3 regions of the Mesorhizobium sp. B2-4-1 genome follow, and region 2 is predicted to be linked to each of the others. Evidence: predicted binding sites of a transcription regulator. Region 2 holds the regulator's gene; each other region holds the start of a gene.
What was found. The regulator LexA, encoded in region 2, represses DNA repair genes until DNA is damaged. The targets are predictions, from matches to a motif close to TGTTCNNNNTGTGTTCNG.
Positions count from the first base shown of each region.

Region 1: the regulator LexA is predicted to act here: its motif matches at 2,461-2,478, upstream of dinB (DNA polymerase IV).
Region 3: the regulator LexA is predicted to act here: its motif matches at 2,919-2,936, upstream of FJ949_RS18130 (2'-5' RNA ligase family protein).

Region 1 is NZ_VFVN01000011.1:138,960-143,605, forward strand. Features, by position in the region: gene FJ949_RS24915 (2OG-Fe(II) oxygenase) at 1-691, shown strand, start outside; gene FJ949_RS24920 (dihydrofolate reductase family protein) at 840-1,427, opposite strand; gene FJ949_RS24925 (helix-turn-helix domain-containing protein) at 1,568-1,984, shown strand; gene FJ949_RS24930 (hypothetical protein) at 2,129-2,365, opposite strand; gene dinB (DNA polymerase IV) at 2,507-3,748, shown strand; gene FJ949_RS24940 (sterol desaturase family protein) at 3,796-4,329, opposite strand; gene FJ949_RS24945 (Gfo/Idh/MocA family oxidoreductase) at 4,610-4,646, opposite strand, start outside.
Region 2 is NZ_VFVN01000008.1:113,607-118,252, reverse strand. Features, by position in the region: partial or broken gene FJ949_RS20930 (ComEC/Rec2 family competence protein) at 1-1,543, shown strand, start outside; gene lexA (transcriptional repressor LexA) at 1,537-2,280, opposite strand; gene FJ949_RS20920 (TetR/AcrR family transcriptional regulator C-terminal domain-containing protein) at 2,748-3,425, shown strand; gene kynU (kynureninase) at 3,422-4,646, shown strand, end outside.
Region 3 is NZ_VFVN01000006.1:357,669-362,314, reverse strand. Features, by position in the region: gene FJ949_RS18150 (aminopeptidase) at 1-631, shown strand, start outside; gene FJ949_RS18145 (DUF488 domain-containing protein) at 655-1,008, shown strand; gene FJ949_RS18140 (ArsC family reductase) at 1,195-1,548, opposite strand; gene FJ949_RS18135 (nuclear transport factor 2 family protein) at 1,766-2,119, opposite strand; gene FJ949_RS18130 (2'-5' RNA ligase family protein) at 2,250-2,882, opposite strand; gene FJ949_RS18125 (fumarylacetoacetate hydrolase family protein) at 3,156-4,313, shown strand; gene FJ949_RS18120 (substrate-binding domain-containing protein) at 4,586-4,646, shown strand, end outside.

The sequences.
Region 1 (4,646 bases), on a different contig from region 2:
CGTTGCCGCTTACGACTGGCCAGCCCTAGCCGCCGAACTCGACGGCTTCGGCTGTGCGGTGATGGAAAAGCTGCTCACGCCGCAGGAGTGCCGACAACTCGCCGGGCTCTATCCGCATGAAGAACATTTCCGCAGCCATATCCACATGGCCAGGCACGGCTTCGGCAAGGGCGAATACCGCTATTTCCGCTACCCCTTGCCAGACCTGATCGGCGGGCTGCGCACGGCGCTCTATCCCAGGCTCGCCGAGGTCGCCAACCGGTGGAACGAACGCATGGGCATCGCCACGCGCTATCCCGAAACGCATGCCGCCTTTCTCAAGCAGTGCCACGCCGCCGGCCAGGTCAGGCCGACGCCACTTCTGCTGCAATATGTGCCCGGCGACTTCAACTGCCTGCACCAGGACCTCTATGGCGACCTCGCCTTTCCGGTGCAGGTGGCGGTTCTGCTTTCAGAACCCGGCGAGGATTTCACCGGCGGCGAGTTCGCCCTGACCGAACAGCGGCCGCGCATGCAGAGCCGGGTGGAAGTGGTGCCCTTGCGCCAGGGCGATGCCGTCGCCTTTGCCGTCCACAACCGGCCGGTGCAGGGCACCAAGGGCAATTACCGCGTCAATCTGCGCCACGGTGTCAGCCGCCTGCGCTCGGGCATGCGCCACACGCTCGGCATTATTTTTCACGATGCCAAGTGAATTGGGAGGTCAAGGCGTGGACCAATGGGCACATTGAGGCGCGTCATCCCTTCTCCCCTGGGAGAAAGTGGCCTCGCGCTTGGTCCTGCATCGCCGACTACCATGCCCAAAACTCAAGGCAGGTATAATATTGCGCGATGCCTTTCGGTCAGCCGGCCGGCGCGTAGCGGCTCACCACCATGCCGCTCGCATAGGCCTTCGAGCCGAGCAGCCGCAGCCTGCCGAACCCGCCTTGGTCGAAGATGCGGCGGCCGGCGCCCAGGACGGCCGGGTTGATGAACAGCTGGAACTCATCGACCAGCCTGGCCGCGATCAGCGCCGAGGCGAAGCCGGCGCCGCCGAACACCGCGATGTCGCCGCCCTCACCCCTCTTCAGCAAGTCGACCTCCCGCGGCAGGTCGCCGCTAACCACTGTCGTGCCCTCCCATCGCGAGGCCTTGAGCCTGTCGTTCGGCACCACCTTCCTCGCCTCGACGATGCGCTGGGCGAAAGCATAGAACGGGTCGCGCGGATATCTCTTCGCCGCATTGCCCCAATGGGTGAGGTAGCCTTCCTCGGCCATCTTGCGGCTCAAGAGGATGGTATCGATGCCGGCGAAGACGGCGTTGAAGTCCCGCTTCAGCTCCTCGTCCCAGGCGCTGTCGTCGCCCCATTCCCAGAGCTGCCAGCGATGATCCCCGGCGGCGCCGACAAAACCGTCGACCGACATCTGCATCTGGAGGATCAGCTTTTTCATTATGGTTCTCCCGGTCAAAGGCCGAGCGGCTCGTTTTACCCGTCCGGCCGGCACGGTTGCCGATGGTTTACATTTGGAACTATTGACCTGAGATGAAAACGATGTCAATAGTAAAGCGATTTAAAAATGGAACCATACACATGTCGACACGGGACCGGTCTGGCTGCCCCATCAACCTGTCGCTCGAACTGCTCGGCGACCGCTGGACGCTGCTCATCATCCGCGACCTGGTCTTCGCCGGAAAAAAGCACTTTCGCGAATTCCTGCAATCCGATGAGGGCATTTCCTCGCGTACGCTGGCCGAGCGCCTCCAGACATTGCAGGACGAAGGCATCCTCACCCGCAGCGGTGATCCCACGCATGGCCTGAAGGCGATCTATCGCCTGACCGAGGCCGGCATCGACCTTGTGCCCGTGCTGGCCACGCTCGGCGCTTGGGGCAGCAAGCACCGCAAGGCCGACGATGATCTGGCAAGGATCGCCGATAAGCTCGCTGCCGACGGCGAGCCGGCGCTGGAGCGCCTCAAGCAGGCGCTGCGGGCGGAGCATCTCGGTTGATGGATGTCGCCAAGGCGGCCTCAGGGACAACGACCCGCACAGGCAACGCGCCTCAGAAAGCGCGTCACGGCCCTCTATTCGGAATAGCGCAAAAACAAGCGATTGGAGCGGTCGCGTGATGCATTGCAGCACGCCGGCGGCGAGCTATGGCGTGCGCAATATGTCGGCGCCCGCCTGCTCATCGAACAGCACGGCGCAGCCGCACTGCAGCGCGACTTCACTCAGCGCATTCGCGACCGTTTCGTCGGCCGAGACGAAATCGCCGGTCAGCACCCGCAATTCCTCCACGGCCTTGGCCATCGAAACCAGCCGCCCCGCGGCGCGGTCGGTCGAGCAGGCGTTGACGACGCAAACCAGATCGATCATTTCAAAGTTGCCCATGCCAGCCTCCGCACGCGGCGCCCTTCGGCCGTCAACGCGATTGTGAGCGACAATGTTCCGGCGGATCGCGACCTCGCTTGACAGCGAGCAATGTTTGTTCTCTTTATGTTCCATACTCTACAACGTCGCGAGGAACCGGGGATGGAGCCCACCATCCTGCATGCCGATCTCGACGCTTTCTACGCCTCGGTCGAGCAGCTTCTCGACCCGTCGCTGCGCGGCAAGCCGATCGCGGTCGGCGGCGGCGTCGTGCTCGCCGCCTCCTACGAAGCCCGCGCGTTCGGCGTGCGCGGGGGCATGCCGGGGCGCAAGGCGCGCGAGCTCTGCCCGCAGTTGATTTTCGTCGGCGGAAATTTCCGCGACTACCAGCGGCTCGGCGACGCCGCGATGAAGGTGCTCGACGATTTCACGCCGCTGGTCGAGCGCATCTCCATCGACGAGGCCTTCGCCGATGTCGCCGGTTGCACGCATCTGTTCGGCCAGCCGCGGGAGATCGCCTCGACCATTCGCCGCCGCGTGCGAAGCGAACTCGGCCTGCCGATCTCGATCGGCGTGGCGCGCACCAAGCACCTGGCCAAGATCGCCTCGCAGGTGGCCAAGCCCGATGGGCTGGTGGTGGTCGAGCCCGGCACGGAGATCGCCTTCCTGCATGACCTGCCGGTCTCCCTGATGTGGGGCGTCGGCCCGGCGACCAGCGCGCGGCTGGCCGAGATCGGCGTCCAGACAATCGGCGAACTGGCCAGGACGCACAGCGGCGCGCTGGCGCGGCTGCTCGGCCCTGCCGCCGGCGAAAAGCTTGCCGCCTTGTCGTGGAACCGCGATCCGCGCAAATTGGAAACACGTCGCCGCGCCCATTCGGCCGGTGCCCAGTCGGCGCTTGGCCGCAAGCCGGCACTGGAATGCGTCTACATCCCCGTCCTGCTGCATCTGGCCGACCGGGTCGCCAGCCGGCTGCGCGCCAAGGCGCGCCCCGGCCGCACGGTGACGGTGCGCGTGCGCTTCGCCGACCTCAGCGCCGTCACCCGCTCGATCACGCTCGACCAGCCGATCTCGGCGACGGTGATGCTGGCCGAGATCGCGACAGACCTGGTGCGGGGCGTGCTTGCCGATCATCCGCATGACAGGACGATTTCGCTGCTGGCGATCTCGGTCTCGCATCTGGAGGAAAGTGCCGAATTGCAGCTCGAACTGCCGCTCGGCCTCGCCGACGAAAAGCGCCGCCCCGGCACCAGGAAGGGCCTCGCACGCTTCGGCGCCGACCGCGCCATCGACAAGATCCGCGAGCGTTTCGGCAAACAGGCCGTCGGCTACGGCACCGTGGCGCTGGAGGCGGCCCGCTCGGTGCCCGACGAGTTCAGGGAATTGGCGCAGAAGGAATTGTAAGCGGGAATGGCTGTCTGCGCTTCCCGAATGGCGCACACCAGTTGGCTTCAGAGCCGCATCGTGCCGAAGACCCGATCCCAGAACAGCGACGTCACGCCGAAATTGACGTTTTCGTCGACATGATGATGCAGCGCGTGGCGGCGCTTCAGCGTGTAGAGATAGCTCGGATGAGTGGGATGCCAGTGATGGATCACATGGTGGATGCTGACGTACCATAGGTAGCCCAGCATCAGCCCGCAGCTCGCCGCGCTGGCGACCGCGAAATCCGAGACCATCCATACGGGAAAGAACGCGACAAGCGCATGCACGCCGAGGCTGAGCCAGGTCGGCGTGCCCACCGGACTGCGCTCCTCGACATGATGGCGGGCGTGCAGATCCCTGATCCAGGGAATGTGGTGAAGGACGAAGCGGTGCATGACGTATTCGATCAGCGTCCACAGACACAGGCACGCCAGCGCCGTCGCCAGCCAGCCTGGCGCGCTCTCTTCGCCGGCCTCGATAAGCCCGGCCACAGCCAGCAGGGCGATCGCCAGGGGGTAAACCACGAAGTCGCTGTAGTATCCAATGAGACCGAGTTCCATCGGAGCAAGCCTTCAACGCCGAAGAAGCGACAGATTGCCGAATGCGCGGGCGGGGAGCAACGCGGATGCGCCTGACATAGCGTCGCAATCACCTCGCGCAAGGTCGGCGGCAACGATTTGGAAGCCAGTCAACCGGCTGTTGCCTTCGAAACCAGCCTCGCAACGGGCTTGAAAAATGGCGGAACACAGCGCGGTCCCGAATGGACGGCCAACTCTTGATCGCCGTCAACCGCGCGGCACCGTCGGGCGTGGCCGCGATGTCACATTGGATGGCACACCCTCACCCGAACCTTGCCGCCGTCCACGCCCCGTCAGCC
Region 2 (4,646 bases):
TCGGCGGTGCCGAGGGCGAGATCGCCGCGGCGCTGATCGTGGGTGTGCGCGCCGGGATTCCCGACGAGATCAATGAAGCGATGCGACGCACCGGCATCTACCACATCATCTCAATTTCCGGGCTGCACATGGCGCTGGTCGCCGGCACGGTCATGGGTCTGCTGCGTGGCGGCTTCGCGCTGTTCCCGAATTTTTCCTCCCGCCGGCCGGTCAAGAAATACGCGGCCGCGGCGGCACTTTTCTCGATCGCCGCCTACCTCGTCATTTCGGGCGTCGTTGTCGCCGCCGAACGCAGCTTCATCATGCTGGCGGTGATGCTGATCGCCGTTCTGTTCGATCGGGCGGCACTCACCATGCGCAATCTGGCTATTTCGGCGATCGCCGTCATCGTGGTGTCGCCGCACGAGGTGGTAGGGCCGAGCTTCCAGATGTCGTTCGCCGCCACCGCGGCCCTGGTCGGCGCCTATGCCGGCTGGTCGGATCGCAAAGCCGACAAAGCGCGGACCCCGCCGCCGCAACGGACCTTGCCTGGCCTGCTGACGCGAAAATTGCTGCTGGCGACAGGTGGGCTGGCGATGACCTCGATTATCGCGGGAAGCGCCACGGCGCTTTTCGCCATCTGGCATTTCCAGCGCGTGTCGCCGCTCAGCCTGTTCGCCAATCTTGCCGTCATGCCGATCGTTTCTGTCGTGATGTTCCTTGCGGTTGCCAGCGCGCTGCTGATGCCGTTCGGGTTCGATGGACCATCCCTTTATCTGATGGGCAAGGGACTGACCGCGATGATCGCCATATCAGGATGGATCTCGCAACGCTCGCCGGTCGACGCGGTCGGGTTGATTTCGCAGCATCCGTCCTTCTGGTGGCGATCGCCCTGGTCATCGCGACGATGGCCACGACATGGCTGCGGCTGGCGGCACTTCCCTTCGCGCTCGCCGGCCTGTTGACCGTCTCGGACACGCGCACGCCGGACGTGCTGATTTCGGAGGATGCCCGCCTGGTGGCGTTGCCGATCGGCGGCGGCGAGCTCGCGATCAACCGGGCGCGCCCGAACGAATTCACCGTCGATAATTGGAAACGCGCGCTGAAGTCCGAAACCATCGTTGCGCCGGAACTGTTCGACAGCGGAGACCGACAGTTCGACATCTTCGATCCCGCGCAACTTCCGGCGGGAGCGCCTTTCTATTGCTTCACGGGCCTGTGCATGGCCCGGCATACCTCGGGGGCGATCATCGCGCAGGTGGAGGATCGCAAGGACGCCTGGAGGGCCTGCTCCTATGCGGATCTGATCGTCATCAACGACCCCGCGGGCTACGATCCCTGCCACAATCCGCTGGTTCTCGTCATCACCAAGCGGCAGCTCGCTCGTAAGGGAAGTGCCGCCGTCTTCTTCGACCAGCAATCGGCGACGGCACCGGCACGGGTCAGCTTTGCCGTCGACAGGCCATATCGGCCTTGGCACGAACAGCGGAAATTCTCACGCGAGGCAAGGGGACTGCCGCCTTACCGCAAACCCGAAAAGCCCACCGCCGACCCCGCTCAGTAGCGCCTGATCAGGCCGACCAGCTTGCCTTGCACCTTGACCCTGTCCGGTCCGAAAATACGTGTTTCATAGGCCGGATTGGCAGCCTCGAGCGCAATCGAAGCACCCTTTCGGCGGAAGCGCTTCAGCGTTGCTTCCTCCTCGTCCACCAGGGCCACGATGATCTCGCCGGGACTTGCGGTGTCGGCATTGCGGATGATGACCGTGTCGCCGTCGAAAATGCCGGCCTCGATCATCGAATCGCCCTTGACCTCCAGCGCATAGTGTTCGCCGCCCATGATCATGTCAGGCGGCACTGAAATGGAATGCGTCTGATGCTGGATGGCGTCGATCGGCACACCCGCTGCGATGCGACCCATGACCGGGATCGACACCGCTGAAACCGCATCGTCGTCATTGCCGGCAGCGGGCAGACGCGAAGACGTCGCCGGCTTGATCTGCCGGCTAGGGCTGCTGCCCTGTCCGAGGCTGCCCTGGATGACGCTCGGGGAGAACTTCTTTGCCGCGTTAAGACCCGGCGCGATCGAGTCCGGCAGGCGCAGCACCTCCAGCGCGCGCGCCCGGTTGGGCAGGCGGCGAATGAAGCCGCGCTCCTCCAACGCCGTGATCAGCCGATGAATTCCCGACTTGGAGGCGAGGTCCAGCGCTTCCTTCATCTCGTCGAAGGACGGCGGAATGCCGCTTTCCTTCAGCCGTTCATGGATGAACATCAAGAGTTCATGTTGCTTGCGCGTGAGCATGGCGGCCCCCAAAGGCATTGCACGAAGGGTCTGGAACCAGAATCAGAAAACAAACCCAGAACAAACACTATCTGTTCCAGTTGTGTTCCGCAACCATTTAAAGTTTAATGAATTTGTTAAGGCGACGGAAACGAAATGCCCTCCCGCAGCCAGCATCCTGCCAGCGCGGTCCGTCGTCAATGCGCTCCCGGGCCCTTTGAAACTATTTTGGTTAATGGCCTGTGGCCCGACCGGTCTCCACTCTTGGCACAAGCCTGCAAGCTGGGTGACCGGCAGGTGCGGGGTGCGTTTGGGCGGATTAAAAACCCCTGCGGCTCGTGAACGAAACGAAACCAAAATGCCAACTTCCTGCGGGAAAACGACGAGGCACCACCACTGGTCGCGATGGGCTGCGTTCGCTCGCTCCTTGCTTCCCGTTCGCTTGACGAAACCGTATAATAATGTACGGTTTTCGAAGAGGAACACCAATGACCACGCCGAAGCAGGCCGCGCGACGCGAACGGATAGAGGAGGCCGCCTATGCGGTGCTCCGGGAAGCCGGCTACAAGAGCGCCTCCCTGCTTGCTATCGCCAAGCGGGCATCGGCCTCGAACGAAACCCTCTACAACTGGTACGGCAACAAGCAGACCCTGTTTCGATCCTTGATCGAAGCCAATGCGGGAGAGGCAAGGAAGCTGCTGGAGGACGCCCTTCACCAGGCGCGCGATCCGCTCGAAACCCTGAACTTGCTCGGGCCAGTCCTGCTGACCCTCGTGACGGGCGACAAGGCGGTGGCGCTCAATCGCGCCGCGGCCGGCGACGTCAACGATACAGGCACGCTTGGCCAATCGATCGCGCAATTCGGCCGCAATGCCATAATGCCGCTTGTTGGCGACCTGCTTCGAACCGCAAGTCGGGCCGGCCTGATCGCCTGTGACGATCCTGCCGAAGCCGCCGACATCTACATCAGTCTTTTGATCGGCGATCTCCAGGTTCGCCGGATCGTTGGGGTGCTCGAGGAACTGCCTCGGGCGGAAATCGAGCAAAGATCGAACCGGGCGTTCACCCTGTTCTTGCGCGTCTATGCGGCCAGCCCTTGCCCGGGCGGCAAAACAGCCGGCCCGTTTCCAGGGCGCTCTTCTCACCGAGGAACATCGCGACCATGAGCAAAATTCCCGATCTCGCAGCGATCGAGGCAATGGACACCGCGGATCCGCTGCGTGCCATGCGTGACCGCTTCACCTTGCCCCAGGGGGTGATCTATCTCGACGGCAATTCGCTGGGCGCCGCTTCGCCCGCCGTGTTCGGCGAGCTGCAGAAGGCCGCCACGCAGGAGTGGGCGCAGGATCTCATCCGCGCCTGGAACACCGCCGGCTGGTTCGACATGCCGGTCGAACTCGGCGACCAACTCGGGCGCCTGATCGGGGCCGCCGCCGGCCAGACGGTGGTCTGCGATACCACCTCGATCAACATCTACAAGGTGCTGCATGCGGCACTCGGGATGCGGCCGGACAGGTCAGTCATCGTCGCCGAGGGGGACAGCTTTCCGACCGATCTCTATATGGCCGAAGGCGTTGCCTCGACGCGGCCGGGCACGGTGCTGCGGCTCGAGGGTGTCGATGCGCCGACCATAGAAGAACTGATCGACGAGCGGGTCGCGGTCATCCTGGTCAACCACGTCAACTACAAATCCGGGCAGTTGCGCGACGTGGCCGCGCTGACGCGGACGGCACATGATGCCGGCGCGCTGATTGTCTGGGATCTCTGCCATACCGCCGGCGCCTTGCCCGTCGAGCTCGACCGTTCGAATGCCGATTTCGCCGTTGGCTGCACCTACAAATATCTCAATGGCGGCCCGGGTGCCCCGGCCTTCATCTACGCGGCCGAGCGCCACCATGGCGATGTCCGCCAGCCGCTCAGCGGCTGGTGGGGCCATGCGCGGCCATTCGCCTTCGAACAGGGTTTTGCTGTCGGCACAGGCATCCGCCGGTTTCTCTGCGGCACGCAGCCTGTGCTGTCGATGCGCGCGCTCAAAGGGGCGCTCGATGTCTGGAACGACGTCGACATGGCAGAGGTGCGCAGGAAGAGCATGGCGTTGACCGATCTGTTCATCCAACTGGTCGAGGCAAAATGCGGCGCCTACGGCCTCGAACTCGAAAGCCCGCGCGATGGCAATGAGCGCGGCAGCCAGGTTTCGTTCCTCCACCCGCATGGCTATCAGGTGATGCGGGCCTTGATCGAGCGCGGCGTGATCGGCGATTTCCGCGCGCCATCCACGATTCGCTTCGGCTTTACGCCGCTTTATGTCGGCTATGTCGATGTCTGGCAGGCTGTCGAGGTGCTGGAAGACATTTTGCGCACGGACGCGTGGCAGGAGGCGCGTTTCG
Region 3 (4,646 bases), on a different contig from region 2:
ATGGCTCAACGGCCATGCTTTCCATGCGCTTCATTTCACCGGGCCGGGCACCGACCTGACGGTCGGGCTGGCCGACGGCCATGAGTGGATGGGCGGCGCCTCCACCGCCAAGAACGGCGTCACCTGCAATCCCAACATCCCGACCGAGGAGGTCTTCACCACGCCGCATGCGCGGCGGGTTGAAGGCCATGTTTCATCGACCAAGCCGCTCTCCTACCAGGGCACGCTGATCGACGAGATCTCGGTGCGTTTCGAGGGCGGCAGGATCGTCGAGGCGAAGGCTTCGAAGGGCGAGGACGTGCTGAAGAAAGTGCTGGACACCGACGAGGGCGCACGCCGGCTTGGCGAAGTGGCGCTGGTGCCGCATTCCTCGCCGATCTCGGCGAGCGGCCTGTTGTTCTTCAACACGCTGTTCGACGAAAACGCCGCCTGCCACATCGCGCTCGGCCAGTGCTATTCGAAGTGCTTCGTCGACGGCGCCTCGCTCAGCCAGGCCGAGATCGCGGAGCGCGGTGGCAACAAGAGCTTCATCCACATCGACTGGATGATCGGCTCGGACAAGATCGACATCGACGGCGTCGGCAGGGACGGCAGTCGCGTGCCGGTCATGCGCAAGGGCGAGTGGGCCTGACGGGAGCGCACGAAGGAGAGCGGATGACCTTCGAGATCGCGGTCAAACGGGTGTATGAACCACCCTCGCCCGATGACGGGCAGCGGGTCCTGGTCGATCGTGTCTGGCCACGTGGCGTCAGCAAGGAGCATGCCGCGCTGGCGCTATGGCTGAAGGACATCGCGCCGAGCACCGACTTGCGCAAGTGGTTCGGGCACGAGCCCGAACGATGGGCCGAGTTCCAGAAGCGGTATCGTGCCGAACTGGAAGGCAATGGCGAGGCCGTGGCGCAACTGCGCGCCCTGCTCCGCGACGGCAAGGTGACGCTGCTCTACGGCGCCCATGACGAGGCGCACAACAATGCCGTGGCACTGGCGGGGTATCTGAGAGGACAGTGACCTGTCCCTTAGTCATCCTCGGGCTTGACCCGAGGATCCATGCCGTGACGTCCGTCCGGAAATGCAACGGAGCAGAATCAGCACGGCTGCGACGCCCAAAAGTCACGGCATGGATCCTAGGGTCTGCGCCGCGTCGCTTCGCTCCCTGCTCCGCCCTAGGATGACGAACTGAGAGTGTACCGCGCCCTACTTCCCGACCACCGCCGCCTCATAAACATCCGGCTTGAACCCGACCAGGATGCGGTCGCCAACCTCGAGCACAGGCCGTTTGATCATCGTCGGCTTGGCCAGCATCAGTGCCTTGGCCTTCTTTTCATCCAGGCCCGGCTTATCCTTGTCCGGCAACTCGCGGAACGTGGTGCTGCCCTTATTGAGCAGCTTTTCCCAGCCGACCTTGCGGACCCAGCCATCCAGCCTGCCCGCCTCGATGCCTTCCGCCCGATAGTCGTGGAACCGGTAAGGCACGTCGTGGCCCTCCAGCCAGACGCGGGCCTTCCTGATCGTGTCGCAGGTGGTGATGCCGTACATGGTGATCGTCAAAACAGGTGCCTTCCGGACTTCGAATCTGGCCGCAGATTAAGCAGCCCCGGCGCGCTTTGCCAGCGGCCCGGCAGAACCATCGAAGAGTAAGTTTATTCAATGGCGGGCGCGCGGTCGCCCATCCGTGACGACGATGTGCATCAGGTCGGATAGCGGCCAGGACATGATCCTGGCCGCTCAGGATGCGGCGAAATGTGCCGACAGCCGAAAACCCGTCTCAATAATAGAAGCGCTCTTCGGCAATCTTGCCGTTCTTGACCGTGTACAGGCCAACCTCGTCCATGGTGACACGCTGGCCCGTGGCCTTGGGCGTTATGTCAAATGTAAAGCGTACGGCGAACTGGTCGCCGTTGACATAAGGGCCCTCGACCGAGCCGCCATGGACTTCGTTGTTTTCCTGCCACCACTGGCCTTTCTGCTTGACGGCGTCCTTGCCGCGGCAGACGGCCATCGGCCCCTCCATGGCCTCATAGCTGACGATGTCGTCGGCATTGTATTTCTCGGCAGCACTTTCGTAGTCACCGCGCTTGAGAAGCTCCGTGAAATCCTTGGCAATTTCCGTGTTGGTCATGTGTTCCTCCTGTTCAGACGCATTGCAAATAGGGAAAGGTTGGCGGCCTGCCATCGTCGTGCCGTCTGGTAGCTGACATGCCATGTCAGGATGATGGACCGCGCGGACTATGCGAGGACGATGCAGGCTCTCACATGGCGGGCAGTGCATCGTCCTGGCCGGTCAGCCGCCAACGTCCGGGCTGCTTGTAGGCGCCCTTCCCAATGAGACTGTGGATCAGCACAAAATCCCGGACAGTCCAGCCGATCGGGTCGATCGACCGCTCGCGAATGCTGGGGACGCCCACTTCATCACGAAGCAATGTAACATGCGGTTCGATGGACCTGGTGAGAAAGGGTTTTAGCGGGCTGTCCGAGATCACCGCCGTCAGGTCACGCCAGAACTTCTGCAGCGACGGATTGCCATCGCTGCCGCGCAGGACCAGTGCACCACCGCCAAAAGCCGACAGGCGATCGAACGAGACCTCGAAGGGCTTTGCAACGATCATCGATCCGATATGACAGGCGGCCTCTGCCAACTCCTGCGGGTACTCCTCATGGTCGCCGAGGCCGACAAGCGAGATGTGGATGTGATTTTCCGGAACCAGCCAGCCTTGCAATCCGAACTCACGGTTCAAGGCAATGGCCTTTCGCGCGAGACGACCAGCAATCGCGCTGCCGACGAGGATGGCAAAGAACAGCCGGTGGAAATGCTTCCCGGCCTGTTCCCATCGGAAAAAGGCCTGGCCGTTCTTCGCGGTTCCGAATGCGGGTTGCCCACTCACTGATTTCGTCCGCCCATTGACTCAGGTTGGGCATATTAGAACAAAACGAGAACATGTGCAAGCCGGAAAAATGACGCAGGCGTCGGGACTCCCGCACCGCCGCATGCATTCAACCCCCGAAGGAGTGCTTCCTTGCGGTACGCCAATCGCCGACGACGCCGGCAGACATGGCGCCTGGCTCACCACAAACGGGATAGACCTTTGACAGGAATCCGGTGAAAGTGCCGCGCCGAACCAGCGAGCCGCATTTTTGATGATCAGAGGACCGCACGCATGACAAACCCGATGCATCTGCCCGCCGAAGGCCTTTTTGTCGGGCGCGCCAGAAGCAGCGACGCCGCGCATCCCCTGGTGGTCACGGTGCGTGATGGCACCGTCTTCGACATCACGTCGAGCACGGCGCCGACCGTGCGCGATATCTGCGAGATGGCCGATCCGCCCGGTTATGTGCGCTCGGCCAAGGGCAAGCCGATCGGCTCGCTCGATGATATCGCGGCCAACAGTTTCGAGGCCGCGCGTGATCCGGCAAGGCCCTATCTCATCTCCCCCGTCGACCTGCAGGCGATCAAGGCCTCGGGCGTCACCTTCGTCGTCAGCCTGCTGGAACGCGTCATCGAGGAACAGGCGCGCGGTTCGGCGGAAAAGGCCGACGCCATCCGCGCCGACATTGCCGGGCTGATCGGCCACGATCTGTCCAAGCTCAAGCCCGGTTCGCCGGAAGCGATGGAGATCAAGGCCAAGCTCATCGCACGCGGCGCCTGGTCGCAATATCTGGAAGTGGGCATCGGCCCCGACGCCGAGATCTTCACCAAATGCCAGCCGATGGCCTCGGTCGGTTTCGGCGCCGATGTCGGCCTGCATCCCGTCTCTACCTGGAACAATCCGGAGCCGGAGATCGCCATGATCGCCGCCTCAAGCGGCAGGATCCTCGGCGCCACCATCGGCAACGACGTCAATCTGCGCGATGTCGAAGGGCGCTCCGCGCTGCTGCTCGGCAAGGCCAAGGACAACAACGCCTCCGCCTCGCTCGGCCCCTTCATCCGCCTGTTCGACGGCACGTTCTCCATCGACGACGTAAAGCGGGCCGTGGTCCGGCTGAAAGTGGAAGGTGAGGACGGGTTCTCGCTGGAGGGCGCGAGCTCGATGGCCGAGATCAGCCGCTCTCCCGAAGAGCTCGTAGCGGCCGCCATGGGCCCGCATCACCAGTACCCGGACGGCCTGGCGCTCTATCTCGGCACCATGTTCGTGCCTTCGAAGGACCGCGGCGAGAAGGGCAAGGGTTTCACCCATAAGGTCGGCGACATCGTCACCATCTCGTCGGAGAAATTCGGCGCGCTGGTCAACCGGGTGCGACTGTCGCCGGACTGCCCGCACTGGACCTACGGCGCCAGCCATCTGATGCGCGATCTTGCCAGGGCCGGCCTCCTCTAGCTCTGGGTTCACCCGAGGGCGGTCAATCATCGCTCCGGCGACCCTCGAGGCCGGTATCACCTGCCGCGGAAAATCATCCGAACTGATGCAATCTGATGGGACCGCTGATGGCGCCCCGTCAGGCGCCGACTACGACTGACGGGCGGAGGCTTGCCATTTGTCGAAAAAGAGGATGCTCTGATCATCCAACACGACGTTGGCGGGGAGGACGCGGTCTTGCCCGATCAAGAGGGCGGTTTCGAACTGATCAGTTTCAAACGGGAGGAAATCAAATGCTGACACGGCTAAGAGTGGTTCTATACGGCCTGCTGGTCGCGCTGACGGTCATTCCGG